One region of the Methylophaga sp. UBA5088 genome, then DNA from elsewhere that is predicted to be linked to it. Evidence: riboswitches for the same ligand, from Rfam matches in the RefSeq annotation. Region 1 holds a riboswitch; each other region holds the start of a gene.
What was found. A riboswitch is a leader RNA that binds a small molecule or an ion and turns the genes downstream of it on or off. The one in region 1 is predicted to bind cyclic di-GMP.
Positions count from the first base shown of each region.

Region 2: another riboswitch for cyclic di-GMP. It lies ahead of B4K20_RS15950 (hypothetical protein); the one in region 1 lies ahead of B4K20_RS08540 (hypothetical protein).
Region 3: another riboswitch for cyclic di-GMP. It lies ahead of B4K20_RS03900 (hypothetical protein); the one in region 1 lies ahead of B4K20_RS08540 (hypothetical protein).

Region 1 covers NZ_DIAC01000067.1:1,726-5,964, reverse strand. The annotation lists gene B4K20_RS08565 (hypothetical protein) at 1-70, shown strand, start outside; gene B4K20_RS08560 (hypothetical protein) at 240-455, shown strand; gene B4K20_RS08555 (DUF6228 family protein) at 569-865, shown strand; gene B4K20_RS08550 (hypothetical protein) at 969-1,574, shown strand; gene B4K20_RS08545 (hypothetical protein) at 1,580-1,756, shown strand; cyclic di-GMP riboswitch class I at 1,966-2,052, shown strand; gene B4K20_RS08540 (hypothetical protein) at 2,070-2,609, shown strand; gene B4K20_RS08535 (thioredoxin family protein) at 2,788-3,126, shown strand; gene B4K20_RS08530 (metal ABC transporter solute-binding protein, Zn/Mn family) at 3,255-4,145, opposite strand; partial or broken gene B4K20_RS08525 (metal ABC transporter permease) at 4,167-4,239, opposite strand, start outside.
Region 2 covers NZ_DIAC01000129.1:26,077-30,315, reverse strand. The annotation lists gene ubiB (ubiquinone biosynthesis regulatory protein kinase UbiB) at 1-701, shown strand, start outside; gene djlA (co-chaperone DjlA) at 707-1,540, shown strand; cyclic di-GMP riboswitch class I at 1,594-1,673, shown strand; gene B4K20_RS15950 (hypothetical protein) at 1,693-2,403, shown strand; gene B4K20_RS15945 (formate--tetrahydrofolate ligase) at 2,493-4,163, opposite strand; gene B4K20_RS15940 (UbiX family flavin prenyltransferase) at 4,233-4,239, opposite strand, start outside.
Region 3 covers NZ_DIAC01000030.1:1,740-5,978, forward strand. The annotation lists gene B4K20_RS03890 (DHH family phosphoesterase) at 1-74, shown strand, start outside; gene B4K20_RS03895 (undecaprenyl-phosphate glucose phosphotransferase) at 135-1,544, shown strand; cyclic di-GMP riboswitch class I at 1,779-1,858, shown strand; gene B4K20_RS03900 (hypothetical protein) at 1,894-2,343, shown strand; cyclic di-GMP riboswitch class I at 2,546-2,625, shown strand; gene B4K20_RS03905 (hypothetical protein) at 2,658-3,176, shown strand; gene B4K20_RS03910 (polysaccharide biosynthesis/export family protein) at 3,302-3,853, shown strand; gene B4K20_RS03915 (hypothetical protein) at 3,875-4,239, shown strand, end outside.

The sequences.
Region 1 (4,239 bases):
TAAAAATCCGTTTCTCAACCAGGCGTTATTCATCGAAGCGGCGTTTCGCACCCTGCAATTAAAGAATTAAAGGGGTCTGGTTGAAATTATTTTTCCAGGCAAAGAATCAACACACGATCAATCGCCTAACGATGGCATTCAGCCGCGCGCGCGAATAGCGCGCCGGCTGATGCTGGCGTTAGGCCAGAAGCCCAACGTTCATATCTGACGATCAAAAGTCGTCACTTTACAAGAAGGGTTTGAGTTATAGCGACAACCATGTTTTTGAAGAAACGGTAAAATGTCAGGGCGGGAAAGAAAAAATGGATATTGAGTTTGGCCGCTCTTCATTCTATGACGAGGATAGTATTTATCTGAATGTCGATGGCAAATCTGTGATTATGGATCGTGCTACAGCCAAGAAATTTGTGGAAACCGTTCTGGGTGTTGGCCACTATTTCGGTTTTGTCGATTAATCATCGGCGCAAAACCGGTAATTGAGCCTAACAATCACAGTCACGGCGACGTCTACTACATTGCGGCTTCGCCTCCATTTCGCAGCCGCGCGTGCTGTTGGCGTTAATGGTCTATGGAAACGATAGAAATCAAGTCATGTGATGACGCCACAACCCTCTCCTTGAGGATCGTTGGTGGCAACGAGGAGGGCTCAAACTTTGTTGCCTCTGTTACTGGCGCTCCATTTATAGGTGAAGTCAATACAACAACCTATTTTGTCGGCCCGCCAAGTCTTCTGTTTCGGGATATGGCAGACAACTGGCGAGGCTGGAAAGGGGAGAAGATATGGGGAGCTTTGGACGGAGAGTTCATGCTCACGGCAACGGCTATGCATGTTCAAGGTGTCAGCAAACTTGATTTCTTTCTATAGATTTCTCACTCACACACTTCATCAATTTACTAAATGAAACTCATCACTGAGTTCTTAGTCAGTACCCCTCTAAACATTAATTTCCCACGGAGGAGGAGAACCTATGGAGTATGTTGGCCCCGTCAGCTCTGCTGTTATGGCCATTATCTGGCTTGTCTATTTACAGTTAATTCTTAGTCAATATCGCCGTAATAATCGGCCCTATCTTCTTTTTCACCATGCTCAAAATGAGAACCCCGATGCGCTGTGTATGTTGGTGAATATGGGGGAGCGGCCTGTTCATGTGGTGTGTGTACAAGCCGTGATAAAAATGACGTCCGGGGAGGAGCATAAGCTTGCTGTGACCGAGTTTGAGCGCATTAATGTTACGGAGCAAAATGTGCAGCAAACCTTGCGTCAAGGGCCGTTGCTAAATGGTAGTTATCTGATTTTAGGAACATTTCGAGACATTATTGAAAAGACTCAAAATGAAATAGGTTTAAACGCTTCACTGGAAGACGTTGAATGTCTCGAGTTAAGATCCGCAGTAATTCATGCGCCAAGTAAACACCCTGTTGGGGCGAAACGCGCATTTGTGTTGAAGCACAATACAGGCACTTGCGTTTATCCAAAAGACATCAATACTAGGCAGATGGTAAAACGAAAAGACAAACAAGAAGTCGCGCAGTGGATAGAGTCTGAGCTACATCCACGTGAGAATAATGAATAGTAATAGTGATAAGCGCGACTGTTTTGAGTTGGGTGCCAGCGTTGATTCAGTTTCTGTTTGCTGTGGTGGCGATGCACTTTATTGCCAAGTGCATGCAAGAAGCGATCTTTATTGAGAACCTAGCTTATGGTGGGGAAAAGTCAGGGCTACTCGCTCTCTGGTTTGGTCATTTTTCACTTTAGCTTGTTACGTTATTTTCGCGCTGAGTTTGATTTATCTACTTGATACATAGTTGTATTCCTAACCAGCTTTGCCTGTTCAGATTGATGTGAGTGGGGAAGTCTTAATGCTAGAAATCGCCAAAACCCACTTTTATATAGGCCTTCTAGTACCAATGTACAATTGATTGAGCTATAAAAGCGATTTACCCTGTAGCTGTAGTAAATTAATTTCTTAATAAAGCCAACCTTGGTGTGAGCCAAGCACGGAAAGCTTCAGGTCTTTATAAGTAGTGAATAAAGATGGCTGGGTTGCAGAATAACAAAGGCTTATGTAATGAAGTTATTTAGCAAAAACTTATTAATCGCACTCGGGTTGTTAATTATGGCGCCGTTGACTGCTAACGCAGCAACTGTCCATCTTGATGCAAAAACAAACACTTCTTCGAATGCTGTTGAACTCAACCTGAAAGCAGGTACTTATTCAATAAGCCCATTTAAAGATGACACATACACAGCGTGGAATGCTTGGGGTAAAGTGCAAGGTTGTAGTGCTGATGGCACTGGTTGTTCAAAAGGCTGGGTCAACAACTACTCATTCACTACACCGTCTGGCACTACTCATATCATCACTAGCGATACTGGTAGATATGAGACAGCAGATTTAGCGCTGCTGAACGCACTTGGTGCAACATTTACACTGTTATCTGATGCCACAGTTCAGTTCTTCATCAATGATAGTAACTACGGTGACAACATCGGTGGTATGTCATTAAATGTATCTGCAGTGCCTATTCCTGCTGCAGCATTCTTGTTTGCGCCTGCATTATTAGGTTTCATGGGCTTACGTCGTAGAGCTCAAAAAACAGTCGCTTAATACCCAGACTGTTAAACCGATTAAAGCCGTAATGATTAAGTTCATTACGGCTTTTTTATTGCCTGAAAGAAACTTATGGCAAGATGATATGGCAAATGAACCTTTTTTTTTGTGGCTGAGAGAAGAGTCTTTCGGCGTTTGAGTAAAGAGATTGTCATTTACCCATAGAGTTAATTATATGAACATCGATCAAGCTGATGCCGACTCAGGATATCTACAGGAAACATTGACCTTTGATCAAACCAGCGAATTGCCGGGTAAGGTATTACTTGAGTTTGGTGCGCCCTGGTGTGGTCATTGTCAGGCAGCACGTGCAGCGATCAACGAAGTGATCAATGAACATACGGAGCTGCGTCATATCAAAATCTATGATGGCAAGGGCAAGCGACTGGGCCGTGGGTTTAGGGTCAAACTCTGGCCGACATTGATACTGCTAGACAATGGTCAAGAAGTGGATCGTCTGGTGCGGCCATTACGTGCTGAAGAGGTTCGTGAATTGATGTCGAAACTCAACTAAGCGGAGCCAGTTTTGCCCTTGTCCCGACTGATTTTCTCTGAGAATAGTTATGCATATAAACCATGTGTAACGGTTTAAGGAGCCACTACCCAGACTATCTGAAGATAAATAGCCTGGGTATCTCGGCGTTATTCGGAAAGGGCCGTGACGATTTGTTGTGTGTTGTATTGCATTAGTTTTATATAGGTTGCAGCCGGGCCATTTTCTTCAGATAACGACTCGGGATAGAGTCTGCCGCCTGGTTTTGCCCCGGTGGCGTTAGCAATCTGCTTGATCAAACGGGTGTTATTAGAGTTTTCAAGAAAATAACGTGTTACGCCAAGCTGTTTAATCTGATCGATGAGTTTAGCGATGGTAGCAGCTGAGGCTTCGGTTTCTGTGGATACGCCCTGGGGAGACAAAAACCTGACGCCATAGGCTTTTGTGTAATAACTAAATGCGTCATGGCTGGTTAAAATGTCACGTTTGTCAGTGGGCAGGCTTGTCAGCTTTGCGTGGATATTGGCATCCAGTGCCGTCAGTTTTTCCCTGTACGCTTGAGCAGCCTGTTGTATTTCATTTGTCAGATCTGGTCTGACTTCAATCAAGGCCGCTTCAATATTATTAACCCAAACCTGAACATTATCGACATCATTCCATACGTGTGGATCCGTTCTGAACTGGCCATAGCCGGCTGTTACAGAATAGGTCTCAATACCTTTTGAAACAGCAATCGGAGCTGTGCTGGTGCCGGCGGCTTTCGCTAAACGTTGAAACCAGTTCTCTAAACCCATGCCACTTAAAAAGATGACGTCTGCGGATTTGATTAACTTTACATCACCTGGGGAGGGCTCGTAGCTGTGTGGGTCACCATTAGGTGGCACAATACTGGTCACTTTTACATGCTTGCCACCTACGTTTTTGACGACATCAGCCAAAATGCCAAAGCTGGTGACAGCATTGATAGTGTTAGCGGAAGCGGATTTGATGACAAAAGTTAGGCCGATAAGAATCAGATAGGTGAATAACGGTTTATACATAGTGAACCTTTTGTTTTGATACTAGAGTTTGTAGCGATAGAACCACTGCTTTAACACCCCTTGTGGGGCAACGCACAGAGTGACAAGATAGATA
Region 2 (4,239 bases), on a different contig from region 1:
ATTTAGCTGAAAATTTCCTTGCCTTTTTCAATCATGACTATCGCCGGGTTGCCGAGTTACATGTGCAATCAGGCTGGGTGCCGGCTGAGACTCGACTTGATGAGTTTGAAGCAGCCATAAGAAGTGTTTGTGAACCCATATTCGCTCGTCCTTTAAAAGAAATTTCTTTCGGACAACTGCTGCTGAGACTTTTCCAAACAGCGCGTCGTTTTAATATGGAAGTACAACCACAGTTGGTGCTGCTACAAAAAACCTTACTGAATATTGAAGGCTTGGGCCGTGACCTCTATCCAGATCTGGATCTATGGAAAACAGCCAAACCCATTTTAGAATCATGGATGAAGGAAAAAATGGGCTGGCAAGCAGCGTTAAGAACACTAAAGCAAGAAGCTCCTCATTGGGCTGAAACCTTACCCGAGATGCCGCGTCTATTATATGACCTGACTAAGAGAGCCCAAGATGGTCAGCTGAACGTTAATTTAGCATCACATGATATTCAACAGCTGCGTAAAGAAATCAAAAAAGCCAGTTATCGTAGTGCTGCTGCTACCTCTGGCGCTGCATTTTTGGTAGGCGCTGCCGTTATCACCGGTCTCGATGGTTACTCGACAACTATGTTTGCAGGGTTACCAGTACTGAGCTGGGTATTTGGGCTATGGGGGCTCGGTCTTATTTATTTTAGTATTTCAAACAAAAGTTAATTGTTATGTTTAAGTGGATTGGCCTTATTCTAGGCTTTATATTACTCAGTACGATGAGTGTAGGATTACTCATTTTAGGAATTTTTGGCGCACTGATTGGCTTACTGTTTGGTGGTTTTGCTGACCGTATACGAGCGTATGGTCTGGGCGGTGCTAATCCATTTACAAGTCAAACCCGTCAAACAGTTTTTCTTGAAACTGTGTTTGTTTTGATGGGGAAACTAGCGAAGGCAGATGGTCGAATCAGCCAGATTGAAATCGATCACGTGGAAGCCTTTATCAAAAAAATGGGGATGTCGGGTGAGCATCGACAAGAAGCCATCCGCCAATTTAAGCGAGGCGCAGAACCCGACTTTGATATTACAGACACAATGAATCATTTCAAACAACATTGTGGTAATACGTTTAATCTAAAACAAGTCTTACTGGTTTACCTGATAGTCATGGCCTTAGCCGATGGTAAGCTTGATCCACAAGAAAAAGATATTCTGGAACAAGTCTCTGCTCAGTTAGGATATAACCGGGCCGAGTTTAACCGTATTCTGGATATGGTGATGAGCCAGGCAAGTTTCGCAAGAGGTCATCAGCAGCAATACTCTTCCGGTCCGCAGCGCTCTTATTCTGATGAATTGGCCGATGCTTATAAAGCGCTTGGGGTGACTGAAAAGAGTTCTAATCAAGAAATTAAACGTGCTTATCGAAAACTGATGAGCCAATATCATCCGGATAAACTCATGGGACAAGGCGTTCCAGAAGATATGATTGCCGTTGCCACAGAGCAAGCGAAAGAAATTCAGTTAGCATACGATTTAATAAAAAAACATCGAGAACAAAATTAACAATTTCGTTTTATTTATTATTATCTGTTTGGTACTATTTTTTCTGGAAACACTTTAACCAAAGCCAAACTCGGTGTGAACCAAGGACGGAAAGTTACAGACCTTATGATACTAAGGTGGCTGTACTGCAATAATATCTAAGGAAAGAACACATGAAAAAAATAGTTTTTATCGCACTGGCTTTATTTACTGGTTTAACTAACGCTGCTATAGCTGCAACAAGCTTATCAACTAATGGTTCATGGCAAACAGCTAATGGCGACCTAAGTTCATTGCTCGGCCAGTCTGCACCAGCTACATGGTCTTACGATACAGACCTAGCATCAGCGACCCTTTACTCATCATATGCTCTTCCAAGCACAGGCACAGTGAGTACATACGTATCATCAAATTACGTTCTCTCAGGTACAGCTGCCCCCACTTTGTTTGATGGCAGCCAGTTTGCTCTCAGTATATTAGATAATACTATTGCAAACCTTGATGCATTCAATACAGATATCGTTACATCGATGGTGAATAAAGGTCTTAATCCTGATATCACAGGTGATGCGATTCTATTTACAACTAGCACTCTTTTTCCGGTGTCTGAATTCACAGAAAGTTTTTCTCTGTCTGGCCTGATGATGTTTGATAAAGACTTTTTCACTGGCCCTATATCAACATTACCTTCTGCTGATATTCTGCTTGATAATGCATTATTCATTTATGCATCACTTTCACATGAAATTAACTTTGAAGAAACTGGCTTTGCTAGTTATATCCAAACGCCATCAGCAGTGCCTGTACCTGCTGCCTTATGGATGTTTGCTCCAGCGTTGTTAGGTTTTCTTGGTTTGCGCCGCAAGGTGAATACTCAGGCTTAAAAAATTTAAGCACATAAAAGAAAAAAGCCGTAGTGATAAACTTCTACGGCTTTTTTGCTTAACACCCTTAATATTTGAGCTTTTTTATATCAAAACAGCCCGACTATTGAGCCATTATCATCAATATCAATACGTTCAGCAGCTGGGTGCTTAGGTAATCCAGGCATAGTCATCACATCCCCACAAAGTACAACCAGAAAACCAGCACCGTTTGACAGACGAACATCACGAATTGTCAGCGTATGATTCTCAGCCGTGCCACGTAAGCTCGGGTCACTGCTAAAAGAATACGGTGTTTTTGCCATACAAACTGGAATATCCCCGTGCTGCTCGTTCAACATAGCGATCTTATCCATCACTTTTTTATCAGCAACGACTTCACCACTGCCATATAGACGTTTAGCAACCTGATTAATTTTGTCCCATAGCGGTAAACTATCAGGATATAACAGACGACAAGGCTCAGCAGGGCTATCCAGTATTTCGACAACACGTTCCGCCAGTGTTTCGGCACCGGCCCCACCTTGTGCCCAATGACGAGCAAGAATGGCTTCAGCTCCCATTTCTTTTACAGCCGTTGTAATTAGTTCTATTTCTGCATCGCTATCATTAACAAAGTGATTGATGGCAACAACACAGCGTAGACCAAACTCATTTTGTAAGTTGCTTAAATGCCGTTTTAAATTAGCCAGTCCCACCTTTAACGCATCGAGGTTTTCTTCGCCAAGCTCTTTCAGTTCCAGACCACCGTGATATTTCAAGGCTTTTACTGTGGCGACAACAACAGCCATATCTGGCTTAATCCCAGCTTTGCGACACTTAATATCAATAAATTTCTCAGCACCTAAATCCGCTCCAAAGCCCGCCTCAGTGACCACATAATCACTCAGCTTAAGTGCCATTTTGGTTGAGATAACTGAATTACAGCCATGCGCTATGTTCGCAAATGGACCACCATGAACAAAGGCTGGATTATTTTCTAAGGTCTGCACAAGATTGGGTTTTATCGCTTCTTTTAGTAATGCAGCCATAGCACCGTGGGCCATGATTTCTCGAGCATATCTTGGTGTCCCATCAACGGAATAGCCGATCAGGATATCTCCCAAGCGTTGCTTCAGCTCAGGCAAAGAATTAGCTAGGCAAAAGATAGCCATAACTTCCGAAGCAACAACAATATCAAAGCGCTCTTCACGCAAATAACCATTGGCAGGACCACCCATACCCACCACGATATCCCGCAATGCACGGTCATTCATATCCATAACTCGCTGCCAGACAATACGTCTTGCATCCAACTGTAATGCATTTCCATGATGGATATGATTATCAATCATCGCTGATAATAAATTGTGGGCAGAAGCTATTGCATGCAGATCGCCAGTGAAGTGAAGATTGATATCCTCCATGGGTACAACCTGAGCATAACCGCCACCCGCAGCCCCGCCTTTCAAACCAAAGCATGGCCCCATAGAAGGTTCGCGTACACAGACAATGGATTTCTTACCAATTCGGTTTAGCGCATCACTCAGGCCGATCGTGGTTGTCGTTTTTCCCTCACCAGCAGGAGTCGGACTAATAGCAGTTACTAGGATTAACTTACCATCCGGCCGTTTTGCCAACTCATCCATGACATCTAATGATACTTTCGCTTTGAAATGTCCGTATGGGTCAATATGTTGAGAGGCAAGACCCAGCTTTTCCTCGGCGAGCTGGATGACTTCCTGCATGGCAGCCTGTTGGGCAATTTCAATATCAGACATGGTTTTCCTGAACGGCATTAAATTTAAGCCACATTATACGTGAGTTAACGACGAATCCCGAATAGCCCATTACTCC
Region 3 (4,239 bases), on a different contig from region 1:
ACTTATTACAAGAAGCCGAGCTTGCAAGACTAATTTCTACTGTTGAGGACTATTACAGTAGCAATATCAACTAATACAAAGTCATTTATACTTATAATCAAAAGACTAAAAAACGATAGGATAAATTAGCACAGATGGCTCAGGGCAGGATCAGACAATACGACGCAAAAATTAATGCCATATCAAGACTGATTGATAGCGGTATTATCCTGCTAACGTTTTTAGCTTTATTCGACATTTTCCAAGCGACTTGGGATGTACTTTACATATGGAGTCTTTTGTTCGCTATTGTATTATTTAATTTTTTTGCTGAGTCGCAAGATGCCTATCGTTCGTGGCGGGGTACGGCGTTAAGGGAAGAAGTCTCTGCCGTCATGTTTTCATGGTTTACCAGTGTTTTTATTCTGGTCATGATTGATATCTTCTTTATTCATTCAGGCACCTATCTTGATAGCTTTGTCTTTTTGTGGTTTTTACTGACACCTATAGAGTTAATTTCCTGGCATGCCATTGTAAGAACATCATTGGCTATTCTTAGAGCTCGTGGTGTCAATACCAGAAATGTGGCTATTGTCGGTGAGACAATGTTAGGTAAACGGTTAGAAAGCGCATTTAACGAAATGGATTGGTCTGGATTTAGGCTGGTTGGATACTATGATGACCGTTCACAAAAACGGGTAGAAACAGAACCTAATCTGGTCGTAACAAATAAGAAAGCAGGTGATTTCAATCAACTCATTGAAGATTGTAAGGCAGGGAAGGTTGATACTGTTTACATCACCTTGGCTATGTCTGCTGAGCATAGAATCAGACACATTACTGAGCTATTAGCCGATAGTACGGCTTCTGTATATCTTGTTCCTGACTTATTCACATTTAACTTGCTTAATTCTCGATGGGTCGATTACCAGGGAATCACCGCCATTTCAGTCTATGAAACCCCTTTTGCTGGTATCGATAGTATCCTTAAACGGCTGGAAGATATTATCCTAAGTAGTCTTATCCTGACGATGATCGCTCTTCCTATGATGGTGATTGCCGCAGGGGTTAAATTGACATCGAAGGGCCCCGTGTTTTTCAAGCAAACACGCTACGGCATGGACGGTGAAAAAATTAAGGTATGGAAATTCCGTACGATGACGGTAACAGAGGATGGAGACACCGTCACACAAGCACAAAAAAATGATAGCCGTATCACACCATTTGGTGGCTTTTTGAGAAGAACATCACTGGATGAGTTACCCCAATTCTTTAATTCATTGGGCGGAAGTATGTCGATTGTAGGACCACGACCCCATGCTGTAGCGCATAACGAACAATACCGTGCTCAGATTCAAGGGTATATGTTGAGACATAAAGTCAAACCAGGTATTACGGGCTTAGCCCAGATAAATGGCTTTAGGGGGGAAACTGATACCTTGGACAAAATGCAAGGTCGTGTGCATTACGATCTAAAATATATACAGAACTGGTCATTACTTCTGGATATAGAAATTATTTTCTTAACGATATTTAAGGGGTTTGTAGGTAAAAATGCCTATTGAAATCTCGACTCAGCTTATTAGTAATTTTACTTAGGAAAATAAACTTGTTGCCTGTCCTGAGACACGGTATCATAGAAATACTACTGAAATAGATGCATCAATCTTGGGTGCTAGATAACACTCGTTATCGTGATTATTTTCAGTAGAAATCAGAACAATAGACATCAACGGTGATGGCTTTGTAGCAAGATCATATACAAATGGTCTTACACAATGTCAGCAGGTTAGATGTTGTGTAATTAAAGCCAAACTCGCTGTGAGGCGGGGTCGGAAAGCCACAGATCTTTAAATATAAAGATGGCTGGGTTGCATTGCTTGTTTTTTCAACCTATGCATAAGGAAGTTTATTATGAAAAAAGCGATGCTATTTATCGTAGCTATGATGTTTTCTGTTGCTGCCAACGCGGCGACATACAACTTAACAACTTCAGACAGTGCTACCATTTTCGATAATGGTTCAAGTGCAGTAAGTACATCATTTGGTGATACTACAACGTCTTTCACACTTGAAGTTATCGATGGCGGATTGTCTGCTATTGATTTTGACTTTTCTCCATCTAGCAAGTTTGTAGCTGGTACACTTACAATCGGAACTATGGTTTTCGCCGTTGCGCCTGATTTCACGACAATGTTAAACCTTGCAGAAGGTTTTTACGCTGTAACATTTGATATTCAACCTGCTTTGGGTAATATGTCATTTGGTGTTTCAGCTGTACCTGTTCCAGCAGCGTTATTCTTGTTTGCTCCAGCTCTATTGGGCTTTTTGGGTCTTCGTAGAAAAGCTGCTGTTGCCGCATAAGTAAAAGCAAAACAGAAAATAAAAAGGGAGCTTAAGCTCCCTTTTTATTGGCTGATGTTATTGTTAGTGACGAAGTCTAGGTCGACTACGTAAATATATGTAAACATTGTACCAAGGTACAATAGACAGACTCTGAACTAGACCCTTAACATGGAACCATCTGAAAAAGTCAGATAGGTAATTATCAAACTCAAATTTGATAATTAATTAAAGCCAAACTCGTCGTGAGGCGGGGTCGGAAAGCCACAGATCTTTGACGCTGAAGATGGCTGGGCTGCATTGCTTGTTTTAACTTATGCATAAGGAAGTTTATTATGAAAAAAGCGATGCTATTTTTAGTAGCTCTAATGTTCTCTGTTGGTGTTAATGCAGCGACTTTATCTTTTGACGTGGCGGGCGCATCGAATGCGACACAAGATGTCAGTATCTCCAGTGGACAAACTGTCTTAGGTGGTGGTTTTGTGACTGAAGGGACAGGTCCTAGTGATACGTGGAAGTCATTTTTCAATCTAAGTAGTTCTGAAGACACTTACGTAAAAATTGAATGGTCATTTAATCCAGAGTCGAATTTTACCAATGCTCAACTCGGATTTACAGCTGAAGCTGATTACCCAGTCTATACAACACTTATTGACATAACTGGTGATTACTCGTTTGTTATGTTTTTAGAAGCTGGTGTAAATTATGCTGTAGATATTCTTAACGCTAGCCGTGATGTATTCAAGTATGATGTTTCTGTGTCAGAAGTACCTGTGCCAGCAGCATTATTCTTGTTTGCTCCTGCTTTATTAGGCTTTTTAGGGCTTAGAAGAAAGAACGCAGTGGCTGCATAATAATACTTAAGTTAACAGTAGGTTAACTAAGATATTTTTGGAGGGAGCGAATGCTCCCTTTTTTTTTGAAAAATAGAGTGTTAATATCAATTTTGAATGTCAATTATAGATAAGGATTTTCTTCAATGTCTAAACGCTTGATCTTAATGTTTTCTTTATTATTATCTTTTTCTACAGCAGTATTAGCTGAAGAAGAACGTTATCTACTAAACTCTGGAGATATTTTAGATATCTCAGTATGGAACGAAGAAGCTCTGCAAAAGCAAGCAGTTGTTCTTCCTGATGGAGTGGTGACTTTCCCACTTGCAGGCGAAATAGTGGCTAAAGATAAAACAGTTGCCAATGTAGAGGCAGAATTAACTAAAAAGCTTGGTGAATATTTAGCTGACCCAGTTGTTACAGTATCCGTGACAAGTGTTGAAGGTAATAGAGTACATATTTTGGGGAAAGTACTTAATCCAGGGTCGTTTGTTATGAATCAACCACTAGATGCTATGCAGGCATTGAGTTTAGCCGGTGGATTATCACCCTATGCCGAAGAGAATAACATTATTGTGCTCAGGAGAGATGGAGAGAGCCAAAAAGTGCTCCCAGTCAAATACGCTGAAATTAAAAAAGGCAAACAACTCAAAACAAACATCACACTTGAGAGTGGTGATGTCATGATAATTCCTTAGTTCAACATAACTGTGAAGTTGATGAAAACAAAGCTATCACTGACAGTTGCTATTTTGTTCGCCAGCTCTGTAAATGCTGCAGAGTGGGGAATTGATTTTGAAGCTGACCCACAGTTTAAATACGATGATAATGAACTATTAAGGGAAGACAAAAAAGGTGACTTCAGTCTAAAAATTAACCCGACATTATCACTATCAAGAAATCTAGAGAATTCAGAGTCTCGATTACGGATGGGATATAGAATCAGTCGTTACCAAGACTTGAATGATCTTGATACTGAAAACCCTTTCATTGGTTTTTCTACATCTCGCTCGACTGAAAGAAGCTCTTATGGAATAAACCTAGATTATTCTGAAAGAGAGTCAAGATCTATCGCGGAAGAAGA